Regions from separate parts of the Mesorhizobium sp. KR2-14 genome, predicted to be linked through region 3. Evidence: predicted binding sites of a transcription regulator. Region 3 holds the regulator's gene; each other region holds the start of a gene.
What was found. The regulator LexA, encoded in region 3, represses DNA repair genes until DNA is damaged. The targets are predictions, from matches to a motif close to TGTTCNNNNTGTGTTCNG.
Positions count from the first base shown of each region.

Region 1 (4,610 bases), 470 kb from region 3:
GCCTCCGCAAGCCCTCCCCCTCCCGAAAAATCTGTTTTTGAAGCGAGCCCCGCCCGAGAGAATCAGGCCGCGCTCGCCCGCTTCGCGTTAACCAAGCAGGCGTGCTGGCGTTAACGAAGGTTGAGAGGCTTGCGCCTCACTCCGCAAGCTTTTCCTTGAGGAAGGCAATCGTGCGCCCCCATGCGAGATCGGCCGCCGCCTTGTTGTAGCGCGCTTCGGAGGTGTCGTTGTTGAAGGCATGCTGGGCGCCCTCATAGACGTAGATCGTGAACTTCTTTCCCTGCGACTCCAGCGCTTCCTTGTAGGGCTCGATGCCGGCGTTGATGCGCTCGTCCATGCCGGCATAGTGCAGCAATAGCGGCGCATGGATATTCGCCACGTCCTCGGTTTTGGGCTGGCGGCCGTAATAGGCCACCGCCGCGTCGAGGTCCGGCGCGTTCACCGCCAGATCGTTGACCACGCCGCCGCCCCAGCAGAAGCCCACCGCGCCAACCTTGCCGTTGCCGCCGTCGATTTGCTTCAGATAGGCCACGGTGGCCAGCCCGTCCGCGACGGTCTGGTCGGGCGCGAGCCGGGAAAACATATCGCGCGCCTTGTCCTCGTCCGACGGCGTGCCGCCAAGCGGCGAAAGGAAGTCGGGCGCCAGCGCGATAAAACCTTCCAGCGCGATGCGCCGCGCCACGTCGCGTATGTGCGGGTTCAGGCCCCGGTTCTCGTGGATGACGATGACCGTGCCGAGATTGCCGCCTGCGGCAGCCGGGCGCACCAGATAGCCCTTCATTTCGCCCTTGGAGCCCGGATAGGTGATGTCCTGGCCCTTCACCCGCGCATCGTCCTCCGCAACGATCGCCGCCTGTGCAGCATTTGCAGCCAGCAGCGGCGCGATCGCGGCGGCTGCCGCGCCGGAGCCCGCCAGCTTCGTCAGCTTCTCCATGAAGCCGCGTCGGTCGAGCGTCAGATGCGTGTATTCGTCATAGGCGTCGATCATTGCCTGCGTAATGGCCGGTCTGTTCATCGCTTCCTCCTGCCTCCCGTTCCATCGAGCAAATATGCGAGCGACCGGCATGGTCCAGCCTCATCAAATTTTCGTCAATCGGTGTCAGCCCGGCGGCATCGCCACATCTCAGGGACAAGGCTTCTATTGCGGGCTCGCCATCTGGCGAACCAGCGCGTGTTTCCACAGCCGCTGTCGGCACAGCCTGATCGTGCCGGAACAGACGACAACGTCAACGAAGGAGAAGTGCAATGACCTTCAGGACCTTGCTGTCAGCAAGCGCCTTGGCAGCCGGCGCAGCATTCATGGCATTTCCCACCTACGGCTTCGCCGCCAACTCTACCGCCGCCCAGATAGTCCCCGTGGCAGCTACAACGAGCCCGAGCGGCCAGCAGCATCAGCCGCGCAAGATGGGCTTCCGGCAACGCGTGCACGAATGCAAGGCCGAGTGGAAGGCCGACAAGGCATCCGGCAAGATATCGGGCAACGAAACCTGGAAGAAATACTGGAAGAACTGCAACATTCGGCTGAATACCAGCCAGTGAGGCCGCAACCATGAACGCACAGGAAATCATAGTCGCGGTTTCGAACCAAAGCGGCCTCGACCAGGCCAGGGCGGAAATGGCCGTTGGCACCATATTGTCGATGTTCGAGCACGAGGCGGGCGAAGAGCGCGTCGCAGGGCTCTTTGCCGCCGTTCCCGGCGCGGAAGACCTGGCGCATAGCTACGACGTCATGGCCGCCGCACAATCCGGCGGCGAAAGCGGCGGGCTTCTGGGTTCCATTACCTCGGCGATTGGCGGGCTTCTGGGCGAAAAGGCCGGCGCTCTGGTGAACGGCATCGCGCAGCTCCGCGCCAGCGGGCTCGACGCCGACCAGATCAAGCAAGCCGGACAGACCCTGTTCCAGAAGGCCGAACAAGCCGCCGGTCCGGATACGATCAAGCAGATCGTCGACTCCATTCCCGGGCTGAAGAGCCAGATCGGGCTCTGATCCCGCCCCCTCCTCGCTTGCACGCGGAAGTGCCGGCCCCGGCCTTCCGCGTCAACCATGGGCACAAAACGGCAACATCGCTGGCCTTTCGGCCCCGAATCACTACATTCGGTGGAAATGTCAGATTTTCCCGACGACATCCCCTTCTTCGATGAGCCCGGTGCGCCCGCCCCGCGCCCTTCCGGCGCGTCTGCGCCCGGCGGCATTGCCGCGCGCGCCATGGCCGCGCGCCAGGCATCCGCGCCCGATTATCTGAACGGACTCAACGCCGAACAGCGGCTGGCGGTCGAAACCACCGAGGGCCCGGTTCTGGTGCTGGCCGGTGCCGGCACCGGCAAGACGCGCGTGCTCACCACCCGCATCGCGCACATCCTCGCCACCGGCCGCGCCTTCCCCTCGCAGATCCTGGCCGTGACCTTCACCAACAAGGCGGCGCGCGAGATGAAGCAGCGCATCGGCCTGCTGGTCGGCGAAGCCATTGAAGGCATGCCCTGGCTGGGCACCTTCCACTCAATCGGGGTCAAGATGCTGCGCCGCCATGCCGAGCTTGCCGGCCTGCGCTCCGACTTCACCATCCTAGACACCGACGACGTCATCCGCCTCATCAAGCAGCTCATTCAGGCCGAGGGGCTGGACGACAAGCGCTGGCCGCCGCGCCAGTTCGCCATGATGATCGACGCCTGGAAGAACAAGGGCCTCGGTCCCGCCGAAATTCCCGAGGGCGACGCCCGCTCCTTCGCCAACGGCAAGGGCCGCGAACTCTACAAGGCCTATCAGGAGCGGCTGCAGACGCTGAACGCCTGCGACTTCGGCGACCTGCTCTGTCACCCGATCCGCATCTTCCGCGCGCATCCGGATGTGCTGAAGGAATATCACCGGCGGTTCAAATACATCCTCGTCGACGAGTACCAGGACACCAACACCGCGCAATATATGTGGCTGCGCCTGCTGGCGCAGGAAACCGGCGCCCCGGGCAAGAAGAACGTCTGCTGCGTCGGCGATGACGACCAGTCGATCTATGGCTGGCGCGGCGCGGAGGTGGACAACATCCTGCGCTTCGACAAGGATTTTCCCGGCGCTGTCGTCATCCGGCTGGAGCGCAACTACCGCTCCACCGCCCATATCCTCGGTGCTGCCTCGCACCTCATCGCCAACAACGAAGGGCGCCTCGGCAAGACGCTGTTCACCGACCTCGCCGACCCCGACGACTCCAAGGTGAACGTCCACGCCGCATGGGACTCGGAAGAGGAAGCCCGTGCCATCGGCGAGGAGATCGAGCAGCTCCAACGCAAGGGCCATGCGCTGAACGACATGGCCATCCTCGTGCGTGCCTCCTTCCAGATGCGCGAGTTCGAAGACCGTTTCGTCACGCTCGGTCTCAACTACCGCGTCGTCGGCGGCCCGCGCTTCTACGAGCGGCAGGAAATCCGCGACGCCATGGCCTATTTCCGCGTCGTGGCGCAACCGGCCGACGACCTCGCTTTCGAGCGTATCGTCAACGTGCCCAAGCGCGGGCTGGGCGAAGCCGCAATCCGCCAGATCCACGACACGGCGCGCGCGCTGCGCATCCCCATGCTGGAAGCCGCGGGCAATCTTGCCGAAAGCGACGAGCTGAAGCCCAAGCCGCGTGCGGCCTTGCGCGAGGTCGCCGCCAATTTCGAGCGCTGGCAGAAGGCACTCGACAACACGCCGCACACCGAGCTTGCCGAGATCATCCTCGAGGAGAGCGGCTACACCGACATGTGGAAGAACGACCGCTCGGCCGAGGCGCCGGGTCGGCTCGAAAACCTCAAGGAACTCATCCGCTCTATGGAGGAGTACGAGTCGCTGCGCTCGTTCCTGGAGCATGTCGCGCTGGTCATGGACAGCGAGCAGAACGAGGATCTCGACGCCGTCACCATCATGACGCTCCACTCGGCCAAGGGCCTGGAGTTCGAGACGGTGTTCCTGCCCGGCTGGGAGGAAGGCCTGTTCCCGCACCAGCGCTCGCTGGACGAAGGCGGCCGCTCCGGGCTGGAGGAAGAGCGCCGGCTCGCCTATGTCGGCCTCACCCGCGCCAAGAGAAACCTGCACATCTGGTTCGTCTCCAACCGCCGCATCCACGGCCTGTGGCAGTCGACCATCCCCTCGCGCTTCCTCGACGAGCTGCCGGAGGCGCATGTGGAGGTGGCCGAGGCTGGGGACAGCTATGGCGGCTACGGCAGTGGCTATGGCGGCCGGCAGAACCCCTATGGCGCCTCGCGCTTCGACAGCATCGGCACGGATCAGAAATCCTTCTCCAACACCTATTCAACGCCCGGCTGGCAGCGTGCGCAGGCCAACCGCAAGGAGGCGACCGACCGCAACTGGGGCTCGCGCTCCGGCCACCATGTCGAGCGCATCGGTTATGGCGAGACGGATTCCGGCTATGGCGCCGGCCGTGGCTCGGTGAAAGGCCGCACCATCGAGGGCGAACTCGTCGCCAAGTCGGTTGCCGACGCCCCCTCGCCCTTCAAGGTCGGCGACCGCGTGTTCCACCAGAAATTCGGCAACGGCAACATCGCGGCCATCGAAGGCAACAAGCTCACCATCGACTTCGACAAGGCGGGCCAGAAGCGGGTGATCGATAGTTTTGTGACGGCAG
Region 1 is NZ_JBDZDR010000001.1:545,195-549,804, forward strand. Features, by position in the region: gene ABLE86_RS02585 (dienelactone hydrolase family protein) at 137-1,015, opposite strand; gene ABLE86_RS02590 (hypothetical protein) at 1,246-1,539, shown strand; gene ABLE86_RS02595 (hypothetical protein) at 1,550-1,987, shown strand; gene ABLE86_RS02600 (UvrD-helicase domain-containing protein) at 2,105-4,610, shown strand, end outside.
Region 1: ABLE86_RS02600 (UvrD-helicase domain-containing protein) is a predicted target of LexA. The motif match lies at 2,047-2,064, and genes of this name have one in related genera.

Region 2 (4,610 bases), on a different contig from region 3:
ATGGACCAGAAACTCGGCCAGCGCCTTGCCCACCGCCGGCGCCTGCTGCAGACCGTGGCCGGAAAAACCGTTGGCGAAGACGAAGTTTTCGACCTCCGGATGCGGCCCGATCACCGCGTTTTGGTCGAGCGTGTTGTAGTCGTAGTGCCCGGCCCAGGCGCGGGTGGCCTTGATCGCCTCGAAGGCGGGCACGCGCGTGGCCAGCACCGGCCAGATATTTTCCTCGAACAGCGACCAGTCGGGATCGAAATCGTTTGCGGCGGCCGGGCCTTCGCCTTCCTCGTTCTCCGCCCCGCCGGTGATGTAGACGCTGCCTTCCGGGCGCACATAGATGCCGCTGGGGTCGACCATCAGCGGCATGTCGGCGAACTTGTCATGCGCCTCGAAGACGAAGACGCTGCGCTTGCGCGGCTCGACCGGCAGCTTGAGCCCCGCCATAGCCGCCACCTTGCCGGCCGACGGGCCGGCGGCGTTGAAGACGGTGCCGGCTTCCAGCCGCTCGCCGTTTTCGAGCGTGACCGCGGTGACGCGGTTGCCTTCGCGCTCGATCCCCGCGACGGCTTGGGTGATGAAATCGACTCGTCTCTCGCGCAGGGCCTTGCGGAACAGCATTAGCATGGCGTGCGCGTCGAACCAGCCCTCTCCCGAGCGCCCATAGGCGCCGGCGGTGATGCCCTCGGTGGAGATCCAGGAAAACCGCTTCTGAAGCGCGGCCGCGTCCTCCAGCACGATGTCGGCGCCCTCGGCCATCTGCGCGGCGTGGTTCTGCTCGAGGATCGACTGGCCGTTCTCACCGGCAAGGATGAGATAGCCGCCTTCGCGGAAACCGATATCGGCACCGGCGCCGAACTCTTGCTCCAGGCGGCGGAACAGGCCCAGCGTGAACTGCGACAGGCGGATGTTTTCGGGGATCGAGAACTGCTGGCGGATCGAGGCGCAGGACAGCGTGGTGGACGAGTAGGTGAATTGCGGGTCGCGCTCGATCAGCGCGATGGAGCCGGTAAAGCCCTCCTCGCGCAGATAGTAGGCGATGGAGCTGCCGACGATCGCCCCGCCGATGATGATGACGTCGTAACGCGCCATATGCATGTTCCCCAATGCTTGCGTTGTCTGGTCGTGCCTTATCAGGGTTTTGCGCGCCCGTCTTGCAAGAGCCAGCATTGCCGGGCAAGAAAGGCCAATGATGCAAGCCCCCCGTCTGCGCCGCTCGGTGCTCTATGTCCCCGCCTCCAACGACAAGGCACTGGCCAAGCTTGCCTCGCTTTCCTGCGATGCGGTGGTGATCGACCTGGAGGACGCGGTAGCCCCTGGCGAAAAGGCTGCAGCCCGCGAAAAACTGGCAAAAATCCTCGGCAACCGCCCAGCGGGGGTTCGCGAGATTGTGGTGCGCGTCAACGCGCTATCGAGCGAATGGGGTGCCGACGACCTTGCAGCCGCAATCGCCTGCCGGCCCGACGGCATATTGCTGCCCAAGGTGGAGACGCCGCGCGACGTGCTGGAGGCCGGCGACCTGCTGGACGAGGCCGGCGCGCCCGAGAGCCTGCGCCTGTGGGCGATGGTCGAGACGCCGCGCGGGCTCATGAACCTCGGCGCGATCGCCGAGCTCGGCCGCGACGCCAACCCTCGCCTGTCGTGCCTGGTGGCCGGGACCAACGACCTGGCGGCCATGACCGGCGTGCTGGCCACACCCGACCGGCGCTACCTGATGCCCTGGCTGATGCAGATGGTGCTGGCCGCGCGCGCCGGCGGGCTCGACATGCTCGACGGCGTCAGCAACGATTTCCGCGACCTCGACGCCTTTGCGGCGGAATGCGGGCACGGCGCCGCCATGGGCTTCGACGGCAAGACGCTGATCCACCCCGCCCAGATCGCGCCGGCGGAAGCCGCGTTCTCGCCTTCGCCAGCTGCGCTGGCCGAGGCCGAGCGGATCGTGGCCGCCTTCGCGCTGCCGGAAAACGCCGGCAAGGGCGCGATCGGCCTCGACGGCCGCATGGTCGAGCTGCTGCATTGCGTGCAGGCCGAAAGGCTTCTGGCCAAGGCGGCGATGATTGCCAAGTGAGCCGAAAAGGCGTGGAATGGAACTTCGTTCGGGAAACGGCTTTTCAGAGAACGACGCCAAACAGGACATCATGGCTTCGGGCCAAACTGCATGGCCACGGCCGAAACGATGCTCAAGGCAACAGCCATGACGGGGAATGACAGATGAAACTCTACCGCTTTCTCACCGGCCCGGACGACGCGAGCTTCTGCCACAAGGTGACGGCCGCCCTGAACAAGGGCTGGCACCTGTTCGGCTCGACCACCTATGCCTATGACGCCGAAACCAAGACCATGAAATGCGGCCAGGCGGTGGTGAAGGATGTCGAGGGCCAGGAATACGACCCCAACATGAAGCTTGGGGAACAATAGCAAGTATGAGGGTGTGGACTGTAAGCGAAGAGAAGGCCGGGACGCTGACCCAGTGCCTCGGTGTCGCGCAAAACCTGGACCCGAACCCGACTGCCAGGATTTTCAGGAAACAAACCCGAGCGGAGCGGATATTTTCTGCATTTCGGCAAAGCGTTGCAGAGAAAGCTCCGGACATCCTCATCTCATGCGGAAGCATCTCCGAGCGTTATGTTGCGGAGATCAAGAAGGCCTATGGTGGCCGGCCGTTTGCCGTGCACCTTCAACCGCCCCGGCGCGACCTGGACTTGTTCGACATGGTGTTCGTCTCCCGTCATGACTGGACGAAGGCGATGGAGCACAAGCCGAAATATTTCAGGATGTCCGGTGTCCCTCATCGGATCAGCCCAGCTCTCCTTGCGACGCGAAGGGAGAGTGCGCGAGCGCGCTTTGCTCCTGGCGGGGAGCCTGTCGTTACCCTGCTCATCGGCGGATCGACTTGGGCCTACGCTTTCGACCGGCAGACCATAGATGGGATTATCGCCACAGCAACTAATCTGGTTGAACGAGGTTACGTCGTTCTCGCATCGACTTCTCGCCGCTCGGAGCCGGAAATTCTTGCTCGGCTGACGGAAATAAATGATCCGCGTATGATCGTTTGGGACCGTACCGGCGACAATCCGTACATCAACTATCTCGCAGCCGCCGACGCTTTCGTCATTACGGCAGACACTGTAACGATGGTCTGCGAGGCCTCGATGTCAGGAAAGCCGATACATATCTTTTCGCCGGCTCGACAGGGAGGGCCGCAGTTTGAACAGGAAAAGTTTGAAAAATTCGAACGGTTCCACGCTGACATGCATGAAAACCTTGGAGTTACGAGGCCGTTCCAAGGTGTGATGGAAGAGTATTCGTATACGGTCGAGGATGAGACCTTGCGCGTCTCGGCACTCATCAAGACGGCTTACGAAAAGAGGCAGTCCAGTCCTATCGGCAACTGAGCCGCTATGTTGCTTCCTCGATGCGCTCCATGTCGTCGTCGCTGAGGCCGAAATGGTGGCCGATCTCGTGGATCAGCACATGGGTGACGATGTCGCCCAGCGTCTCCTCATTCTCGGCCCAGTAGTCCAGAATGGCGCGGCGATAGAGCGTGACGCGGTTGGGCCCCTCGCCGGTCTGCGGGTTCCAGCGCTCGGCGATGCCGCGGCCCTCGAACAGGCCGAGCAGGTCGAAAGGTGTCTCCAGGGCCAGATCGTCCATGATCTCGTCGGTGGGAAATTCGGCGACCTGGATGACGACCTCGCCGGTCAGCGTGCGGAACTCCTCCGGCAGATGCGCATAGGCTTCCAGCGCCAGAAATTCCAGTTCCTCCAATGACGGAGAAAGCTGGTCGTGCCATGCGCGGTTCTTATAGATACGGGCCATTCTGTTTCCTTTTGACCGCATATAGCCTTTTGGCTGGTGCCTTTCGAGTTTTTTACGCGAGGCTGGGGAAATAGGCCTGAAGGCTGCGCGAGAAAGCTTCAATCAACATTTCGAGAGAGGAATAAATTCCTTTTCAAGCGCTTGACTCTGCCGGGGCGCTCTGGAATCAATAAGAACATAACAGGAACAAATATCGGAAAGCACACCGTCATGGCGACGTCCGCCGTGGCGCAGGCAACTGTTTTTGCCTTGCGCCAGAAAATAGCACGCATCGAGGGCACCCTGCCGGAGCGGCTGGTGCCTTCCGCCGAGGCGCGGGCCGGCGAAGGCACGGTGCTGATGCGGCGCCATGGCATCGCGGCGGAACCGTGCTTGGCAACCGGCGCGCAGGCTTTCGATGCGGCCCTCGGCGGCGGCTTGCCGCTGGCCGCGCTGACCGAAATCCATGGCACCGAAACGCGCGATGCCGGGGCTGCTACCGGGCTTGCCCTGGCGCTGACCGGGCTTTTGCTGGCGCAGGCGCGGCAAAGGACACCCATGCTCTGGATCGGCACGGCAGAAATTTTCCGCGAGGCCGGTATGCCCTATGCGCCGGGCCTGTGTGCTCGCTTCGGCATCGGAGCGGACGAGGTTCTGATCGCAGAGGCGCCGAGACTCGCCGACGCCTTGTGGATCGCCGAGGAGGCCGCCGGCCTGAAGGCCTTCTCGGCCGTGCTGCTGGAGATCCGCGGCAACCCGCAAAAGCTCGACCTCACCGCCACGCGCCGGCTGCACCGGCGCGCACTGGGCGCGGGTCGACC
Region 2 is NZ_JBDZDR010000003.1:110,132-114,741, forward strand. Features, by position in the region: gene ABLE86_RS09550 (FAD-binding oxidoreductase) at 1-1,083, opposite strand, end outside; gene ABLE86_RS09555 (CoA ester lyase) at 1,181-2,059, shown strand; gene ABLE86_RS09560 (DUF1737 domain-containing protein) at 2,203-2,409, shown strand; gene ABLE86_RS09565 (mitochondrial fission ELM1 family protein) at 2,415-3,386, shown strand; gene ABLE86_RS09570 (metallopeptidase family protein) at 3,391-3,810, opposite strand; gene ABLE86_RS09575 (hypothetical protein) at 4,021-4,610, shown strand, end outside.
Region 2: ABLE86_RS09570 (metallopeptidase family protein) is a predicted target of LexA. The motif match lies at 3,982-3,999, and genes of this name have one in related genera.

Region 3 (4,610 bases):
AAGGGGCAGGCCCTCCGGCAGTGCAAAGCGCTGTGCGGGCGGCCGTGCTCTCAGGCAGGGGGAGCCGGGGCAGTGCGTGCACCACCGAGAGGCGATGTGAGCGAGCGCGAGCTGTTCACCGGCGGGCCGGAAGGCCTGACGCTGCTGCAACCGCCCGCGTTGCCGAACACAGCGGACCCACCGCGCCCGGCCCCACAGCCGCCGCCACGAGTCGCGACGCTGCCCGCTGCCGCGCGCCAGGCGCTGACAGCAGTCGTCGATCCCATCAAGCGGGGCCATCGCAAGGGGGCACTGGCTACCGCCCTTGCAACCGAGCTCGATCGGGGCACACCGTTTCTGTTCATGCCCGTCCTTCTTGGGGCGGGCGCCATCATCTATTTCCGGCTCCCTTCCGAACCGGACTTCCAACCACTCGTCGGCGGGGTTGCGCTCACTGCGGCCCTTGCGGCGCTGGTGCCGGCGCGGCGTCAGGCTGTGCGGCTTGTGCTCATTGCCGTTCTGGTATGCCTTTCGGGCATGGCGCTGGCGAAGCTGGAAACCTGGCGGGCCGGAACCGCCATGCTGGGCGGCGAAATCTCCACGCGCCTCTCTGCGCGGGTCGCGGCGATAGAGCAGATGGCCAATGGCCGTGTGCGGCTGACAATGGATGTTCTGGCCACCGCGCGGCCCACGCTGCGTTACGCGCCGCAGCGCGTGCGGTTGACCGCGCGCCGTGTCCCGCCCGGAACCATCGTCGGCTCGCATGTCGAAGGTGTGGTCACGCTGATGCCGCCTTCCGGCCCGGTGCGGCCTGACAGCTACGACTTTTCCTTTACCAGCTATTTCGACGGCATCGGCGCCAGCGGCTTTTTCCTCCGCGGTCCCGACCTTGTCGAAGGCGCGCCGCAGCCGTCGTTGCGGACCAGGCTTTCCAACGGCCTGGAAAATGTCCGCAACGCCATCGCCGCGCGCATTCGCGGCCACATAGGCGGTCCTGAGGGCGAAATCGCCGCCGCCCTGGTGGTGGGCATTCGCGCCGGCATTCCGGAAGACATCAACGAGGCGATGCGCCGGACTGGCATCTACCACATCATCTCGATTTCAGGCCTGCACATGGCGCTGGTGGCCGGCACCGTGATGAGCGCGCTGCGAGTGGCTTTCGCGGCTTTTCCCGGCTTCGCCTCGAGGCGGCCGGTCAAGAAATACGCGGCCGGCGCGGCTCTTGCCGCCATTGCCGGCTATCTGTTCCTTTCTGGTGGCGACGTGGCGGCGCAGCGCAGCTTCCTTATGCTGGCGGTGATGCTCACAGCCCTGCTTTTTGACCGCGGCGCGCTCACCACGCGCAATCTCGCCATCTCGGCGCTCGTCATCATGGCCGTATCACCGCATGAGGTGGTGGGCCCAAGCTTCCAGATGTCGTTTGCGGCAACCGCGGCGCTGGTGAGCGCCTATGCGATATGGGCCGAGCGCCGGCATGTGAAGAAGCGGGCACCGCCGGCCCAGCCCAGATCGCTCGTGGGGCGCGGAGTTGCCAAGGCGATCGGCGCCGTGGGCGCGCTTGCCATCACATCCGTTGTGGCGGGCGTCGCGACGACTGCTTTCGGCGTCTATCACTTCCAGCGTGTCTCGCCGCTCAGCCTGCTTGCCAATCTGGCCGTGATGCCCAGCGTTTCTATACTCGTCATGCCTTTCGCCGTCGCCGGATCGCTGGCGATGCCGCTCGGGCTGGACGCGCCGTTCTTCTACGTGATGGGGAAGGGCCTGTCGCTGATGATCGCAGTGTCGAGCTGGATATCTGAGCGATCGCCGATCGATGCGGTGGGACTCATCTCAGCGCATTCGCTGGTGCTGCTTACCGTCGCGCTGGTGTTTGCCTGCATGGCCTCGACCTGGCTGCGGCTGCTGGCGGTGCCGGCTGTACTTGCCGGCGCGCTGACGCTGACCGATGTTCGCACGCCCGACGTTTTCGTTTCCGAAGACGGACGGCTCGTTGCGGTGCCGCTCGGCGGTGGGAAACTTGCGGTCAACAGAGCAAGGCCGAACGCCTTTACCATCGAAAACTGGAAACGGGCGGTACGGGCCGAGGAACTCGTCAGCCCGGTCAACACCACTTCGAAAAGAAGCGCCGGCAAGGGAAGGTCGCGCACTGCGCAGAAGCTGAGCAACCAGGCTGCAGTTACGGATCGCGATATTTCAGGCGCGGAAGTCGAAGGCGAGGGCATTGCGCCGCCGAAAATCCGAACGCAGCCGCCGGCGCTACCAAAAGCCGAAACGGGGCAAGATGAAGCGCCAAGCTCAGGCTTCGACTGCCACGACAGCCTCTGCGTTGCCGTGCATCCCTCCGGCGCGATTGTAGTTCACGCGGCAAACCCGGCAATCGCGCGTCCCGTCTGCGAATATGCCGCCGTGATTGTCGTCGACGACGCCACCGCCAAAAACATCTGTCGGCGTGAGGGGATGCTGGTCATCACCAAGCGCGATCTGGCGAAATTCGGCAGCGCCGTCGTCAATCTTGGTGGCGGCGAGGTGGGCAGCCAAGGCGCGGAAGTTCACTACGCGGTGGGCGAGCCATATCGGCCATGGCATGCCCATCGCCAGTTTTCGCGCGAGGCACGAGGCTTGGCGCCCTACGTCAAAAAGTCGGAGGCCAAGTCAGCCGAACCGCGTGGATCATCGCAAAACGCACGGACGCCGCCACCGCACCACGCCGAAGACTGAGCTGAGCTCGGTGCCCGCCGGCTCCGGTTCAATAGCGGCGGATCAGCCCAACCAGCCTGCCTTGGACTTTCACCCGATCAGGTCCGAAAATGCGCGTCTCATAGGCCGGGTTCGCAGCCTCGAGCGCGATCGACGCCCCCTTGCGACGGAAGCGCTTCAAGGTCGCTTCCTCGTCGTCCACCAGTGCCACCACGATCTCGCCGGGATTGGCCGTATTGGCGTTGCGGATGATGACCGTATCGCCATCGAAAATGCCGGCCTCGATCATGGAGTCGCCCTTGACCTCGAGCGCATAGTGCTCGCCACCGGAAATCATCTCTGGCGGCACCGTGATGGAATGGGTCTTGTGCTGGATTGCGTCGATGGGCACGCCGGCGGCAATGCGGCCCATAACCGGGATCGAGATCGCCGTCCCGGATTCGTCGTTGCTGGCCAGAGGCGCGCGAGCCGGCTCCGGGGCGGCGCGGCGGCCGAGGCTGCCTTCGATCACACTGGGCGAGAACCTGGTGCGAGGCGTGAGGCCGGGGGCAATGGAATCGGGCAGGCGCAGCACTTCAAGCGCGCGCGCCCGGTTGGGCAGCCGGCGAATAAAGCCGCGCTCTTCCAGTGCGGTGATCAGCCGGTGGATGCCGGATTTGGAAGCAAGGTCCAGCGCGTCCTTCATTTCGTCAAAGGAAGGCGGTATGCCGGATTCCTTCAGCCGCTCGTGAATGAAGAGAAGCAACTCGTGTTGTTTGCGCGTCAGCATGGCCAGCCCCCCGGGGAGAATCGACCCCCAAAACAAAACCAGAACAAACACTATCTGTTCCAGTTGTGTTCTGCAACTGTTTAAATTTCCATGAAGACGCGCAAATCGGTTGCCGGCTGAGATATTGGCGTGCTCCGCTCCACCTTTGCCACCTTGCTGCAGCAAAGCGGCGCAAGGGGTTGGTTCCGCGCAATTTCCGCCTTTTGCGCACCAAGCCTCAATCGCGCCGCGACCGGCTTCCGGAGGGCGGCATCCATTGCGGTGTAGACCGTGGGAAGCCGCGCGCAGTCAGCGCAGCTTCAGAACCGTGCAAGGGGCGCCGGCCGGCGCTGCCGGGGCGAAGGGATCGCGGATGATCAGCGCATTGGCTTCCGCGAATGTCCTCAGCATGGACGAATCCTGCACTTCGAAGGGCGTCGCCACCGGGCCGTCATGCCCTTCTCGCAACACCGCCCGCACGAAGTCCTGCCGGCGGCCGTTCGCCGCCATCGGTTTGCCGAGAACGGCCTGGCGCAGGTCGGGTTCGAAGGGACGGCCGGCAAGCCGCGACAGAAGCGGCTTCAGGAAAAGATGCGAGCACACGAGGCTGGCGACGGGATTGCCGGGCAGGCCCAGGAAACGCGTGCGGCCGCGCCGGCCGAACATCAGCGGCTTGCCGGGGCGCATGGCGATCTTCCAGAAATCCAGCACCATGCCCTCGCTCACCAGCGCCTCATGGGTAAGGTCGTGGTCGCCCACGGAGGCCCCGCCAAGCATGACCACCACATCGGCGTCGTGGTCCAGCGCCTGCCTGATGCGCGCGGCAATTGCCGGGCGGCTGTCGGGCACGATGCCCAGATCAAGCACCCGTGCGCCTACGGAGGTGGCAATCGCCGCGACACCGAAGGCATTGGAAGCCACGATCTGGTCGGGCCCAAGCTCGCTGCCAGGCGGCAGCAGTTCGTCGCCGGTGGCGATGATGGCGAGCAGTGGCCGTTTCACGACGTCGAGGCGAGGGTGGTTTGCCGACGCCACCAGCGAAAGCGCGCCGGCATCGAGTTCGCGGCCTTTTTCAAGAAGCAGGTCGCCGGTGACGAAATCCAGTCCCTTGCGGCGGATGTGCCGCCCTGCGGCTACGGTTTCCAGAACTTCGACCGTGTCCTGGCCCAGCTTACGCGCGTTTTCC
Region 3 is NZ_JBDZDR010000001.1:73,316-77,925, reverse strand. Features, by position in the region: gene ABLE86_RS00345 (ComEC/Rec2 family competence protein) at 73-2,697, shown strand; gene lexA (transcriptional repressor LexA) at 2,726-3,445, opposite strand; gene glp (gephyrin-like molybdotransferase Glp) at 3,734-4,610, opposite strand, start outside.